Regions from separate parts of the Cupriavidus sp. FW305-46 genome, predicted to be linked through region 1. Evidence: predicted binding sites of a transcription regulator. Region 1 holds the regulator's gene; each other region holds the start of a gene.
What was found. The regulator HrcA, encoded in region 1, represses chaperone genes, less so after heat shock. The targets are predictions, from matches to a motif close to TTAGCACTCNNNNNNNNNGAGTGCTAA.
Positions count from the first base shown of each region.

Region 2: rpoH (RNA polymerase sigma factor RpoH) is a predicted target of HrcA. The motif match lies at 2,140-2,166, and genes of this name have one in related genera.
Region 3: groES (co-chaperone GroES) is a predicted target of HrcA. The motif match lies at 2,963-2,989, and genes of this name have one in related genera.

Region 1 covers NZ_JBYSZI010000051.1:37,686-42,011, forward strand. Annotated here, with positions in the region: gene AC3WON_RS22925 (hypothetical protein) at 1-35, shown strand, start outside; gene AC3WON_RS22930 (RNA-binding S4 domain-containing protein) at 105-500, opposite strand; gene hemH (ferrochelatase) at 497-1,612, opposite strand; gene hrcA (heat-inducible transcriptional repressor HrcA) at 1,719-2,753, opposite strand; gene AC3WON_RS22945 (NAD kinase) at 2,856-3,773, shown strand; gene recN (DNA repair protein RecN) at 3,840-4,326, shown strand, end outside.
Region 2 covers NZ_JBYSZI010000045.1:6,849-11,174, reverse strand. Annotated here, with positions in the region: gene cyoE (heme o synthase) at 1-280, shown strand, start outside; gene AC3WON_RS21045 (SCO family protein) at 409-1,029, shown strand; gene rpoH (RNA polymerase sigma factor RpoH) at 1,136-2,062, opposite strand; gene AC3WON_RS21035 (pirin family protein) at 2,403-3,278, shown strand; gene ybiB (DNA-binding protein YbiB) at 3,298-4,290, opposite strand.
Region 3 covers NZ_JBYSZI010000058.1:25,702-30,027, reverse strand. Annotated here, with positions in the region: gene AC3WON_RS24550 (metallophosphoesterase) at 1-771, shown strand, start outside; gene groL (chaperonin GroEL) at 888-2,531, opposite strand; gene groES (co-chaperone GroES) at 2,578-2,868, opposite strand; gene AC3WON_RS24535 (hypothetical protein) at 3,267-3,704, shown strand; gene AC3WON_RS24530 (MltF family protein) at 3,884-4,326, shown strand, end outside.

The DNA of each region.
Region 1 (4,326 bases):
TCCCTATCGTCAGCCAGGAAGTCACGCAGGAATAAGCGCCACCTGGCCCTGATCCAAGCGCGCGGCGGCACCGGGGGCTTCCCGGTGACCGCCGCGTTGTCATTTCAGCTCTTCAGGTGGTCGATGCGGCGCCGGTCCCGCTTGGTCGGGCGCCCCTGGATCTGCGCGGACGGCTCCGGCTGCAGGCGCCGGCGCTCGGCATCGGCCAGCCGGCGCGACTGGCTTTCGGCACTTTCCTCGTACAGCGTCTGCGCCACCGGCGCCGGCCCGCGCGCCGCGGCAATGCCTTTCACCACCAGCTCCCAGCGCTGCTGGTGCGCTTCCAGCACCACCGTGTCGCCGGGCTTCACCTCGCGCGAGTTCTTGCATGGCTGGCCGTTGACGGTCACCTTGCTGCGCTCCACCGCTTCAGCCGCGAGCGAGCGCGTCTTGAAGAAGCGCGCGCACCACAGCCATTTGTCGATGCGCTGGCGCGCATCCGGCTCAAAGTCGACGTTCATGCCGCCGCTCCCCGGGTCTGGGCGCGCGTGCGCCGTGCTTCCAGTTCATGCGGATGCGGCGTGGCCAGCGGCCAGCCCTGCAGGTGCTGCAGCGCGATCTCGGCCATGGCCGCGACCCACGGATCGGCGTCATTCAGGCACGGGATGAAATGGAAATCCTTGCCGCCCGCGACCTTGAACTCGGTCTGCCCTTCCATGGCGATCTCCTCCAGGGTCTCGATGCAGTCGGCCGGAAAGCCCGGGCAGAAGACATCGACCCGGCCCGCGCCGACCTTGCCCAGCTCGGCCAGCGTCGGCGCGGTGTACGGCTGCAGCCATTCCGCCTTGCCGAAACGAGACTGGAACGTCACCTGGTACTGGCCCGGCTCTAGGCCCAGCGCCTCGCCCAGCAGCCGGCCGGTCTTCAGGCATTCGCAGTGATAGGGGTCGCCCAGCTCCAGCGTGCGCCGCGGCACGCCGTGGAACGACAGGATCAGCTTGTCGCCGCGGGCAAAGTCCGGCATGCCGTGGCGCGCCCAGTAGGCGGCGACCTGCTGGTGCAGCGCCGAGATATAGGCCGGGTGGTCATGGAAATGCTTGACCAGCCGCAGCTCTGGCTGGTTGCGCCACTGGCCCAGCACCCGGAACACCTCGTCGAAGGCCGTGGCCGTGGTGGTGCCGGAGTATTGCGGATACATCGGCAGCACCAGCACCTGCTCGCAGCCCTGCCGGCGCAGCGCCTCCAGCACCGAGGCGATCGACGGGTTGCCGTAGCGCATTGCGCACGCGACCGTCACTTCATGGCCATGCTGGTGCATCAGCCGCTGCAGCGCATGGGCCTGGCGCTCGCTGTAGACCAGCAGCGGCGAGCCCGTCATATGGGCCTCGCGCAGCCAGATCGATTCGTATTTCAGAGCCGAGGCGCGCGAACGCAGCGGCAGGATCACCCCATGCAGCAGCGGCAGCCAGGCCGCGCGCGGGATCTCGACCACGCGCGGGTCGGACAGGAATTCCTTCAGGTAGCGCCCCACCGCCTTGGGCGTGGGAGCGTCCGGGGTGCCCAGGTTGACCAGCAGGATCGCCGTGCGCGGCGCGTGGCCGTGCTGGTAGGCCGGTTCGGGAGAAAACGTCATGTCGCTTCCGGGTTGACACGGTGCCGGGACGGCGCCGGTGCGGCGCACCGGCGATTGCCGCGCCCGGCGGGAATGGAGCCGCTTGTCAGACCAGCCAGTCTTTGCACTAGTTCTGGCTCAGGGCGCTGGACAGCAGGCGCGCGGTGATGTCGACAATGGGGATCACGCGCTCATACGCCATGCGCGTAGGGCCGATCACGCCGAGCGTGCCGACGATCTGGCCGTCGACCTCGTACGGGGCGGTGATGACCGCCATTTCTTCGATCGGCACCAGCCGGCTTTCGCCGCCGATAAAGATCTGCACGCCCTGCGCATGGCTGGACACGTCCAGCAGCTGCAGCAGGCTGGTCTTGTGCTCGAACACGTCGAACAGGCGCCGCAGCTTGTCCATGCTGGAGGCCAGGTCTTCCACTTCCAGCAGCTTGCGCTCGCCACTGATAAAGACGTGGTCGTCGTCCTCGTCCTCGGCGACGCTGCCGGCCTCGACCGCGGCCTGCATCAGCTGCGACATGTCGCGGCGCAGGTCCTGCAGTTCCACCCGCAGGTGGCCGCGCACCGCGTCGAAGCTCATGCCGGCATAGTGCGAGTTGAAGAAGTTGGCCGCCTCGATCAGCTGGGCCGGCGTGTACGACAGCTCGGTCTGGATGATGCGGTTCTGCACGTCGCCCTCGGGGCTGACGATGATCAGCAGGATGCGCTTGTCCGACAGCCGCATGAATTCGATCTGCCGGAACGCCTGCGCGCGGCGCGGCGTCATCACCACGCCGGCAAAGTGCGACAGGTTGGACAGCGTGCGCGCCGCCGCTGTGATCATGCGCTGCGGCCCCAGCTGCTGGCCGCCGAGCTGGTCCTGGATCTGGCCGGTCAGCTCGGCCAGGTCGGCGTTGCGCTCCAGCGGCTTGGCCGTCAGCATCGAATCGACGAACAGCCGGTAGCCGCGCGGGGTCGGGATACGGCCCGCGGAGGTGTGCGGGCTGGCAATAAAGCCCATTTCCTCCAGATCGGACATCACATTGCGAATCGTCGCAGGCGACAGGTCCAGCCCCGAGTATTTCGACAGGGTGCGGGAACCGACCGGCTGCCCTTCGGCAATATAGCGCTCGATCAGGGTCTTGAGCAGCGTTTTGGAGCGTTCATCCATGATGCCCCGATTTTACGCAAGTTTTGGACCTTCTGGCGGACGGCCTGGCCCGCCCGCCCGCGCCTGCTGACAACCGTCATGGCGGTATGGTCTAATCCCGCCATGTCCGCCCCCCCGAGAGCCAGCGCCGTGCGCACTTCGTTCAAGACCGTCGCCCTGGTGGGCCGGTACTCCACTGCCGGCATCGAAGGGCCGCTGGAGGAGATCGCCTCTTATATCCTGCGCAACGGGCAGGACGTGGTGTTCGAGCGCGAAACCTCGCTCGCCACCGGGCTGACCGCCTACCCTGCCCTGTCCGCCGAGGAGATCGGCCGGCAGGCCGACGTGGCCGTGGTGCTGGGCGGCGACGGCACGCTGCTGGGCATCGCGCGCCAGCTGGCCGGCTACGACGTGCCGCTGATCGGCGTCAACCACGGGCGGCTGGGCTTCATGACCGACATCGCGCTGGAAGACGCGCACACCGTGCTGCCCGACATGCTCGACGGCCGGTATGAGGCCGAGACCCGCCTGCTGCTGGAATCGCGCGTGGTGCGCGACGACATGGACATCTTCTCCGCGCTGGCCCTGAACGACGTGGTGGTGAACCGCTCGGGCATCTCCGGCATGGTCGAGCTGGCGGTGTCGGTGGACGGCCACTTCATGTACAACCAGCGCTCGGACGGCCTGATCGTGTCGACCACCACCGGGTCCACCGCCTACGCGCTGTCCGCCGGCGGCCCGATCCTGCACCCGACGCTGTCGGGCGTGGTGCTGGTGCCGATTGCCCCGCACGCGCTGTCCAACCGCCCGATCGTGCTGCCGCACGACGCCGAGGTCACCATCGAGGTGGCCAGCGCGCGCGACGCCAGCGTCAACTTCGACATGCAGTCACTGACCTCGCTGCTGCCGGGCGACCGCATCGTGGTGCGGCGCTCCGAAAAGACCATCAACCTGCTGCACCCGGTCGGCTACAACTACTACGCCACGCTGCGCAAGAAGCTGCACTGGCACGAATACCCGTCCGAAGACAACCGCCTCTGAGCCAGTATCAAGCCGCCCTCCAAGCCTGAGCCCGAACCCATCGGACCGACTACCTTCCACGCCACGATGCTGCGCAGCCTGTCCATCCGCGATTTCGTCATCGTCGATACGCTCGACCTGGACTTCACCACTGGCTTCACCGTCTTCACCGGCGAGACCGGCGCCGGCAAATCCATCCTGATCGATGCCCTGGCGCTGGTGCTGGGCGAACGCGCCGATGCCGGCGTGGTGCGCGAAGGCGCCCCGCGCGCCAGCGTCAGCGCCACCTTCTCGACCCACCCGGCACTGGATGCCTGGCTGGCCGAGCGCGAGCTCAACAGCGAAGCGGAAGACGGCGTGCACACCGTGCTGCTGCGCCGCACGGTCGATGCCGGCGGCCGCAGCAAGGCCTTTATCAACGGCGCCGCCGCCACCCTGGCGCAGCTGCGCGAAGTCGGCGACCAGCTGGTCGACATCCACGGCCAGCACGCGCACCAGCTGCTGCTGCGCCCCGATGCGCAGCGGCTGCTGTTCGACGCCCACGCCGGCCTCACCCAGCAGGCCGGCGCGGTGG
Region 2 (4,326 bases), on a different contig from region 1:
CACGCACGGCGAGCGCTACACGCTGCTGCATATCCTGCTGTACACGCTGATCATGATCGCCGCGACGCTGCTGCCCTTTGTCTACGGCATGAGCGGCTATATCTACCTGGCGGCCGCGCTGGCGCTGGGCGCGGGTTTCCTGGCCTACGCCTGGAAGATGTACCGCAACTATTCAGACGAGCTGGCGCAGCGCACCTTCCGCTTCTCGATCCTGTACCTGTCGCTGCTGTTCGCCGCGCTGCTGGTCGACCACTACTTCAAGTTCGTGCCGCAGGTCTGACCTGTGGCCGACCGGCTGCGGCATCTTGTCGCGGCCGGCGCAGCGTGGCGGCACGATCGGCGATACTGCGTGATGTCGCCGCCCTCCGCTGCCGCTGTTTCCTCCCACCCCTGACCGGTCTCCGCCGCATGCCCCGCCTAAGCCCCGCCTCCGGCCTGTTCGCCGCCTTCCGCCGCTTTTCCCTGCTGGCCGCGCTTGCGCTGGCCGTGGCTGCCTGCGGGCAGCAGAAGGCCTCGTTCCGCAATGTCGACATCACCGGCGCGGCGGACTTCGGCAAGGACTTCTCGCTGACCGACCATCACGGCAAGGTGCGCACCATCGCCGACTTCAAGGGCAAGGCGGTGGTGATGTTCTTCGGCTACACCCACTGTCCCGACGTGTGCCCGACGACGATGGCCGAACTGAAGGCGGTGGTGGAGAAACTGGGCCCCGACGCCGACCGCGTGCAGGTGCTGTTCGTCACGGTCGACCCGGAACGCGACACGCAGGCGCTGCTGGCCCAGTACGTGCCGGCCTTCGATGCGCGCTTCCTGGGGCTGCGCCCGGCCGACGAAGCCGCACTGCAGAAGTTGACCAAGGACTTCAAGGTGTTCTACGCCAAGGTGCCGGGCAGCTCCCCGACCAACTACACGGTTGACCACTCCGCGGGCAGCTATGTGTTCGACCCGGACGGCAAGCTGCGGCTGTTCATCCGCCACGGCCAGGGTCCGGATCCGATCGCGCACGACCTGAAACAGCTGCTGTCGTGACGTGAAAGGGAGGGAAGGGGTGCGGCATAAGGTCGCACTCACCCTCTCGCGGGCAACAAAAAGGCCGGTCCAGTGGACCGGCCTTTTGCATGGCTGGGGGTGCGGATCAGGCGAACGCCTGCAGCGCCCCCTTCATCTTCTTCATGGCCGCGGCCTCGATCTGGCGGATGCGCTCGGCCGAGACGCCGAACTCGTCAGCCAGCTCATGCAGCGTGGACCCGCCCGAGCCATCGTCCTCGACGTGCAGCCAGCGCGCCTCGATGATGCGGCGGCTGCGTTCGTCCAGCTTGCCCAGCGCTTCTTCCAGGCCCTCGACCTGCATGCGGTCGTGGCGCTTGGCTTCCAGCACGCGGGTGGGCTCGTTGTGGTTGTCCGCCAGGTAGGCGATGGGGGCGAATTCCTCTTCGCCGTCGTCGATCTGGCCTTCCAGCGCCAGGTCGCCGCCCGACAGGCGGGTCTCCATCTCCATCACTTCTTCGGGCTTGACGTTCAGCTCGCGCGCCACGGCCTCGACCTGCTCCGGCGTGAACGTGTGCGCGCCCTGCTTGTGGCTGCGCAGGTTGAAGAACAGCTTGCGCTGGGCCTTGGTGGTGGCCACCTTGACCATGCGCCAGTTCTTCAGCACGTATTCGTGGATCTCGGCCTTGATCCAGTGCATCGCGTACGACACCAGGCGCACGCCCTGGTCGGGGTCGAAGCGCTTGACCGCCTTCATCAGGCCGATATTGCCTTCCTGGATCAGGTCGGCGTGGGGCAGGCCATAGCCCAGGTACTGGCGGGCGATCGACACCACCAGACGCAGGTGGGACATCACCATCTGGCGGGCAGCATCAACGGAATCGTGGTCGCGGAGCTCGCGCGCCAGGCGCTGCTCTTCCTCCGCGGTCAACAGCGGAATCCGGTGGACAGCCTGGATATAGCTGTCGAGGTTGCCAACGGTGGCCGGGAAGGTCAGCGCGAAGCTGCCCATGCTCCGGGGTGCCGTCGGCAGACGGTTATTCAGGGTTTGGTCGGCAGACAAGACTGCGTTCACTCAATGGCTCCTTTCGCATCCGGCGGTTCGGTTGCCGGGATGCCGCGCCTGTTGGGGCGGTGGCACTGCAACACATATTAGCACTCAGGCCGGGTGAGTGCTAATTGGAGCCCCGATGGTCGTGATAGTTCCTCTCGATTGCTCTTGCTGCTGGCATAGCTACTTGCCACTTCGAGCGGCGGGAACGATACCCACGGTTCGGCGCACTGGATGTTAGAGCGGTGCGGGGCACGGCGGTTCTGCCCGCTGCTGCAATGATTTGTTGCAGCAGCGGCTACACTCGACCAAGCTGCGGCGCGCTGGCATCCTTGCAAGCCTCTCTCATTCCACCGGAGGAGTTATGTCTGCTATCGAACACTTGCTCAAGCCGCATGTGCGCGACCTGGGCGATTTTACCGTGCGCCGGCTGTTGCCCGCCGCCGCCGCCCAGACTGTCGGGCCGTTTATCTTCTTCGACCATATGGGGCCGGTGCAACTGCCGCCGGGCGGCGGAGCCGACGTGCGCCCGCATCCACATATCGGGCTGGCCACGGTCACTTATCTGTTCGAGGGCGAGATCATCCACCGAGACAGCCTGGGCAGCGACCAGGCGATCCGCCCGGGCGATGTCAACTGGATGACCGCCGGGCACGGCATCGTGCACTCGGAGCGCTCGCCCGAGCATGTGCGCCCCGCCGGGGCCCGCCTGCACGGCATCCAGACCTGGGTGGCACTGCCGCAGGAGCATGAGGGTGCCGAGCCGTCGTTTTTCCACCATCCAGCCGCCACGCTGCCACGGATCGAGCGGCCGGGCGTGCGCATGGTGGTGATTGCGGGCGATGCCTTTGGCCAGGTCTCTCCGGTCAAGATCTTCAGCCGCACCCTGTATGTGGCGATCGAGCTGGATGCGGGCGCGAGCGTGGAGATCCCGGCCGATCATGCCGAGCGGGGCATCTATCCGGTGGATGGCGCGGTGGCGCTCGACGGCGAGCCGCTGCCGGCCGAGCATATGGTGGTGCTCACGCCGGGCCAGCCCGCAACGCTGACGGCCACGACACCGTCGCGCGTAATGCTGCTGGGCGGTGACCCGACCGACGGGCACCGTTTTATCTACTGGAATTTCGTTGCCAGCAGCAAGGTGGCGATCGAGGCCGCCGCCCAGCGCTGGGAGGACGACCAGTTCCCGCACGTGCCGGGCGAGACCGAGCGCATCCCGCTGCCCCCGCGCAAGCCCTGACAGCGGTCCCGGGGCTGGCTCAGACCGGGCTGGCCCAGGTCACGCGGGTGCCTTGCCGCAGGCATTCGCGGATAGCCTCGACCTGGATCGCGATCGGCGCCGGCACCGGCGCCGCGCCGTCCAGCACGCGCCGGATCCAGGCCACGGTCTGGCCGGCGTCGCTGCCGGGCGGCAGTTCAGGCACTTCGGCCAGCGAACCCACGGCCGGATCGACCAGCGTCTGCTGGTGCCCCTCGTGCAGCCAGTCGATGCGGCTGGTGCGGCGCGCATCGGCCACCACTTCGCCCTCGGTGCCGCGTGCCAGCAGCACGTTGGCGGGTTCATGCGAGAAGTAGTCGGTCAGCGTCTCGCGGTATTCGGGGTGGGTGTAGCTGTACAGGCGCAACCCTTCCGCGGGCGAATGCTCGCCCACCGGCTGCAGCATCTTGGCCACCGTGTGCGCCGAATTGCGCAGGCCGATCACGGTGCGCCGCTCCAGCAGCTGCGACAGCCCGGGCGACAGCACATCCACCGGCAGCACCGCCAGCGGCCCGAGGTCGCTGCCCTCGCGCAGCCGTGCCGAGGCCTCGCCGGTAGTCGCGCACAAGGGCACGCCCAGCGCCTCGAACAGCGTCATGCTGGTCACGCGGCCATTGAACAGGCGCGTGCCGTGCACCAGCACGGGGACATCTTCGCGCGCCAGCAGCAGCGCCAGCAGCGGCACCAGGTTGGGTTGCTTGCGCGCGCCGTTGTAGCTGGGGATCACCACCACCTGCCGGTCAGGCGGCGCCGGCAGCGGCTGGCAGTGCGCATGGGCGGCTTCCAGCATGCCGGCCAGCTCGTGCGGGGCCTCGCCCTTGATGCGGTAGGCCATCAGGATGGCGCCAAGCTCCAGGTCCGAGACGCGCCCGGCCAGCATGGCGTCGAACAGGGCCTGCGCGTCTTCGCGCGGCAGCGCCCGCGCGCCGTTGACGCCGCGGCCGATCTCCTTGATATAGCGGGCAGCAGGGAAGGACGTGGCTGGCGTGGTCATGGCGGCGTGGGGGTAGTCTGTTCTGGGTTCATGATA
Region 3 (4,326 bases), on a different contig from region 1:
CTGAGCGACCTCCATATCGAGCACAACATGCCGCAGTCCGTGCCCGACTGCGACGCCGCCATCGTGGTGCTGGCCGGCGACATCGCCAACGGGCGCGACGGCATCGACTGGGCCGCGCGCACCTTCAGCCAGCCGGTGGTCTACGTGCCCGGCAATCACGAATACTACGAAAGCAACTTCGATACCGTGGATCGCCTGATGGCCGAAGCCACCGAGGCGCACCCAGGCATACAGGTGCTCAATGGCACAGTGGCCGAATTCAACGACGCCCACGGACGGGTACGCATCATCGGCACCACCTGGTGGACTGACTACTCCCTGTTCGGGACCGACCGGCGCGATGACGCGATGCAGGCTTGCGCGGCGGTGATGCTGGACCATCGGCTGATCGAACTCCACGGCGACGACGGCCATCCACGACATTTCACGCCCCAGGACGCGCTGGCGCGCCACCAGGCCGCGTCGGCCTGGCTGGCGGAGCAGCTGGCGCAACCCTACGATGGCAAGACCGTGGTGGTCACGCACCACGGCCCTGACCTGGGCAGCCTGGACCCGCGCTACTCGCACGACCTGGTCTCCGGCGGCTTCCTGTCGCGCCGGCCCGACCTGGTAGCAAAGGCGGACCTGTGGATCCACGGCCATACCCACACCAGCTTCGACTACTGCATCGATGATTCGCGCGTGGTCTGCAACCCCCGCGGCTACGTCAGCCGCCGCACCGGCGAGCTTGAAAACAAGCGCTTCGACTGGTGCTGCGTGGTCGAGATCTGACCCGGCCGCCCCAGCGAGAGCCTGCTGCCGCGCCCCAAACAAAAACCCCCGCGGGCTCGCGCCCGCGGGGGTTTTCCAAGACAGCCTGCCCTTGAGGGCAGTCGGTCGGCGATGAATTACATCATGCCTTCCATGCCGCCCATGCCGCCCATGCCGCCCGGCATTGCCGGAGCCGACTCTTCCTTCGGCGATTCGGCAACTGCGCAGTCGGTGGTCAGCATCAGCGAAGCCACCGAAGCGGCGTTCTGCAGTGCGGTGCGGGTGACCTTGGTCGGGTCCAGCACGCCCATTTCCACCAGGTCGCCGTACTCGCCCGAAGCGGCGTTGTAGCCGTAGTTGCCCTTGCCTTCGATAACCTTGGCAACGACCACCGAAGCTTCTTCACCGGCGTTCAGCACGATCTGGCGCAGCGGCTCTTCCATGGCGCGCAGCACGATCTTGATACCGGCGTTCTGGTCGGCGTTTTCGCCGGTCAGTGCCGAGATCGCAGCGCGGGCACGCAGCAGGGCCACACCACCGCCGGGGACGATGCCTTCTTCCACCGCAGCGCGGGTGGCGTGCAGGGCGTCTTCCACGCGGGCCTTCTTTTCCTTCATTTCGACTTCGGTGGCAGCGCCAACCTTGATCACGGCAACACCGCCGGCCAGCTTGGCCACGCGCTCTTGCAGCTTCTCACGGTCGTAGTCCGAGGTCGCTTCTTCGATCTGGGCGCGGATTTGCTTGACGCGGCCTTCGATCGCAGCTGCGTCGCCGGCGCCGTCGATGATGATGGTGTTTTCCTTGCCGATCTCGATGCGCTTGGCCTGGCCCAGGTCGTTCAGGCCAGCCTTTTCCAGCGTCAGGCCGATTTCTTCAGCGATGACGGTGCCGCCGGTCAGGATGGCGATGTCTTCCAGCATGGCCTTGCGGCGGTCGCCGAAGCCCGGGGCCTTGACGGCGGCGGTCTTCAGGATGCCACGGATGTTGTTGACCACCAGGGTCGCCAGGGCTTCGCCCTCGACGTCTTCAGCGACGATCAGCAGCGGGCGGCCGGCCTTGGCCACTTGCTCCAGCACCGGCAGCAGGTCGCGGATGTTGCTGATCTTCTTGTCGAACAGCAGCACGAACGGGCTGTCCAGCTGGACAACCTGCTTTTCCGGGTTGTTGATGAAGTACGGCGACAGGTAGCCGCGGTCGAACTGCATGCCTTCCACGACTTCCAGCTCGTCGGCCAGCGACTTGCCGTCTTCAACCGTGATCACGCCTTCCTTGCCGACCTTGTCCATGGCTTCGGCGATGCGCTCACCGATGGAGGTGTCGCTGTTGGCCGAGATCGCGCCAACCTGGGCGATTTCCTTGCTGGTGGTGGTGGGCTTGCTGACCTTCTTCAGCTCTTCCACGGCGGCGGCAACAGCCTTGTCGATGCCGCGCTTCAGGTCCATCGGGTTCATGCCGGCGGCAACGAACTTCATGCCTTCGCGCACGATCGACTGGGCCAGCACGGTTGCGGTGGTGGTACCGTCACCGGCGTTGTCGCTGGTCTTGGAAGCCACTTCCTTGACCATCTGGGCGCCCATGTTCTGCAGCTTGTCCTTCAGCTCGATTTCCTTGGCCACGGACACGCCGTCCTTGGTCACGGTCGGGCCGCCGAAGCTGCGCTCCAGCACCACGTTGCGGCCCTTCGGGCCCAGGGTCACCTTGACTGCGTTGGCGAGGATGTTCACGCCTTCGACCATCTTGGCACGTGCGGCGTCGCCGAACACTACGTCTTTAGCTGCCATTCTTGAATCTCCTGAAATCTGTACGGGGTGGCGGTCAGTTGGTGAATTACTTGTTCACCACGGCCATGATGTCTTCTTCGCGCATGACCAGCAGTTCCTGGCCTTCCACCTTCACGGCCTGGCCGGCGTACTTGCCGAACAGCACGCGGTCACCGACCTTGACGTCGAGGGCGATGTTGTTGCCCTTGTCATCCTTCTTGCCAGGACCGATTGCCAGCACTTCGCCTTGATCGGGCTTCTCGGCAGCGTTGTCGGGAATCACGATACCGGACGCGGTCTTGGTTTCGTTGTCCAGACGCTTCACGATCACGCGGTCGTGCAAAGGACGCAGATTCATACGGACTCCTAGATACAAAGTGAGTTTTTGATCACAAATCGGCCGGCTACCGAGGCGACGGCCGTCAGAAATGTTCAGGTGTCGCAGGAGGCTGTTAGCACTCACCCCTGACGAGTGCTAATTATAGGGACGGGGTAGGGGCATTTCAAGACGCGGGGGTGATGCGGGTTTTCCCGAGGGGCTGTCGATGCCTTGCGCGGCATGGGCTCCCGGCCGGCAACGACCCGCCTGTAGGAATAATCCCGGCACCCATTCGGGCGTGTGCCTGACAGCGCAACGTGGTGCCGCTGCCTAGACTGGGCTTGTCGCCGCGCGCCCGTCTTGGCCGGATGTACGGCGTACGCCGCGCCGAGCGCTTCCGTTGCCGGCGCCTCAGACAGCGACTCTGGAGGTATTCCATGGATACGAAACAGCCCGCTCGCCTTACCCGAATCGCCAGTGTGATTGCCGCAGGCCTGGCTGGCCTCAGCTGCGCTGCTGCGATTGCCCAGACAAGCGCCACCCCCGCCACTCCGGCCACCCCGGCCACGCCGGCAACCCCTGCTGCCCAGGGCATGCCCGCGACCCCGGCGACCCCGGCGATGCCAGCAACTTCTGCCACGCCGGCAGGCAGCCAGGGCGTGCCGCCGGGCATGACCCAGGTCGAACCGCCGAAGGACCCGCTGGTGGAACGCCGCGAGGCACGCCAGAAGGCCGCCGCCGAGTACAAGGCCAAGAAGAAGGCAGCCAAGGGTGAGTACAAGGAAGAAGTCGGCGCTGCCAAGCAGGAGCGCAAGGTAGAGAACAAGGCAGCAGATGCAACGGCCAAGCAGGAAATGGCCGCACCAAAGCAATAGCGCCAGCCTTTGCACGACGGGTGGCCGGGATCAACCGGCCACCTTCTTTTTGCCGGACATACCCCTCCCGTTTGTCCTTCGGCAGCACCCGGACCCTGGCGGCTTGCAAGCGGCAGGATCGCGCCTAGACTCGATACGAGCAAGTCGCGCGCCTTTCTGCCCGGCTTGCCATCCGCGCCATGCCCGCTGCCCACCCACGCCACTGGTTCGCAGGCCTTCTCCTGTCCGGCCTGGTGGGCGCGCTCAGCCTGTGCAGCACGTTTGCCGTAGCGCAGCAGAAGCCGGCGCCGGCGTCCGCGCCTGTTGCTGCCCCCACGGCGAAAGCCGCAACCGGCAAGGCCGATTCTAGGCCGCGCGGCCTCAACCTGGCCAACAAGCCGCGCAAGGGCGACTTCGACGTGATGGTCAACAGTCGCGTCATCCGCGTGCTGGTGCCTTACAGCCGCACCCTCTACTTCAGCGACAAAGGCCACGAGCGCGGAATTACCGCAGAACTGGTGCGGGAATTCGAGCGCTACCTGAACAAGACCTACGCCAATCGACTTGGCAAGCGCCCGCTCACTGTCCTCATCATCCCCACCACGCGCGACCGGCTGCTGCCCGACCTGGCGGCGGGCCTGGG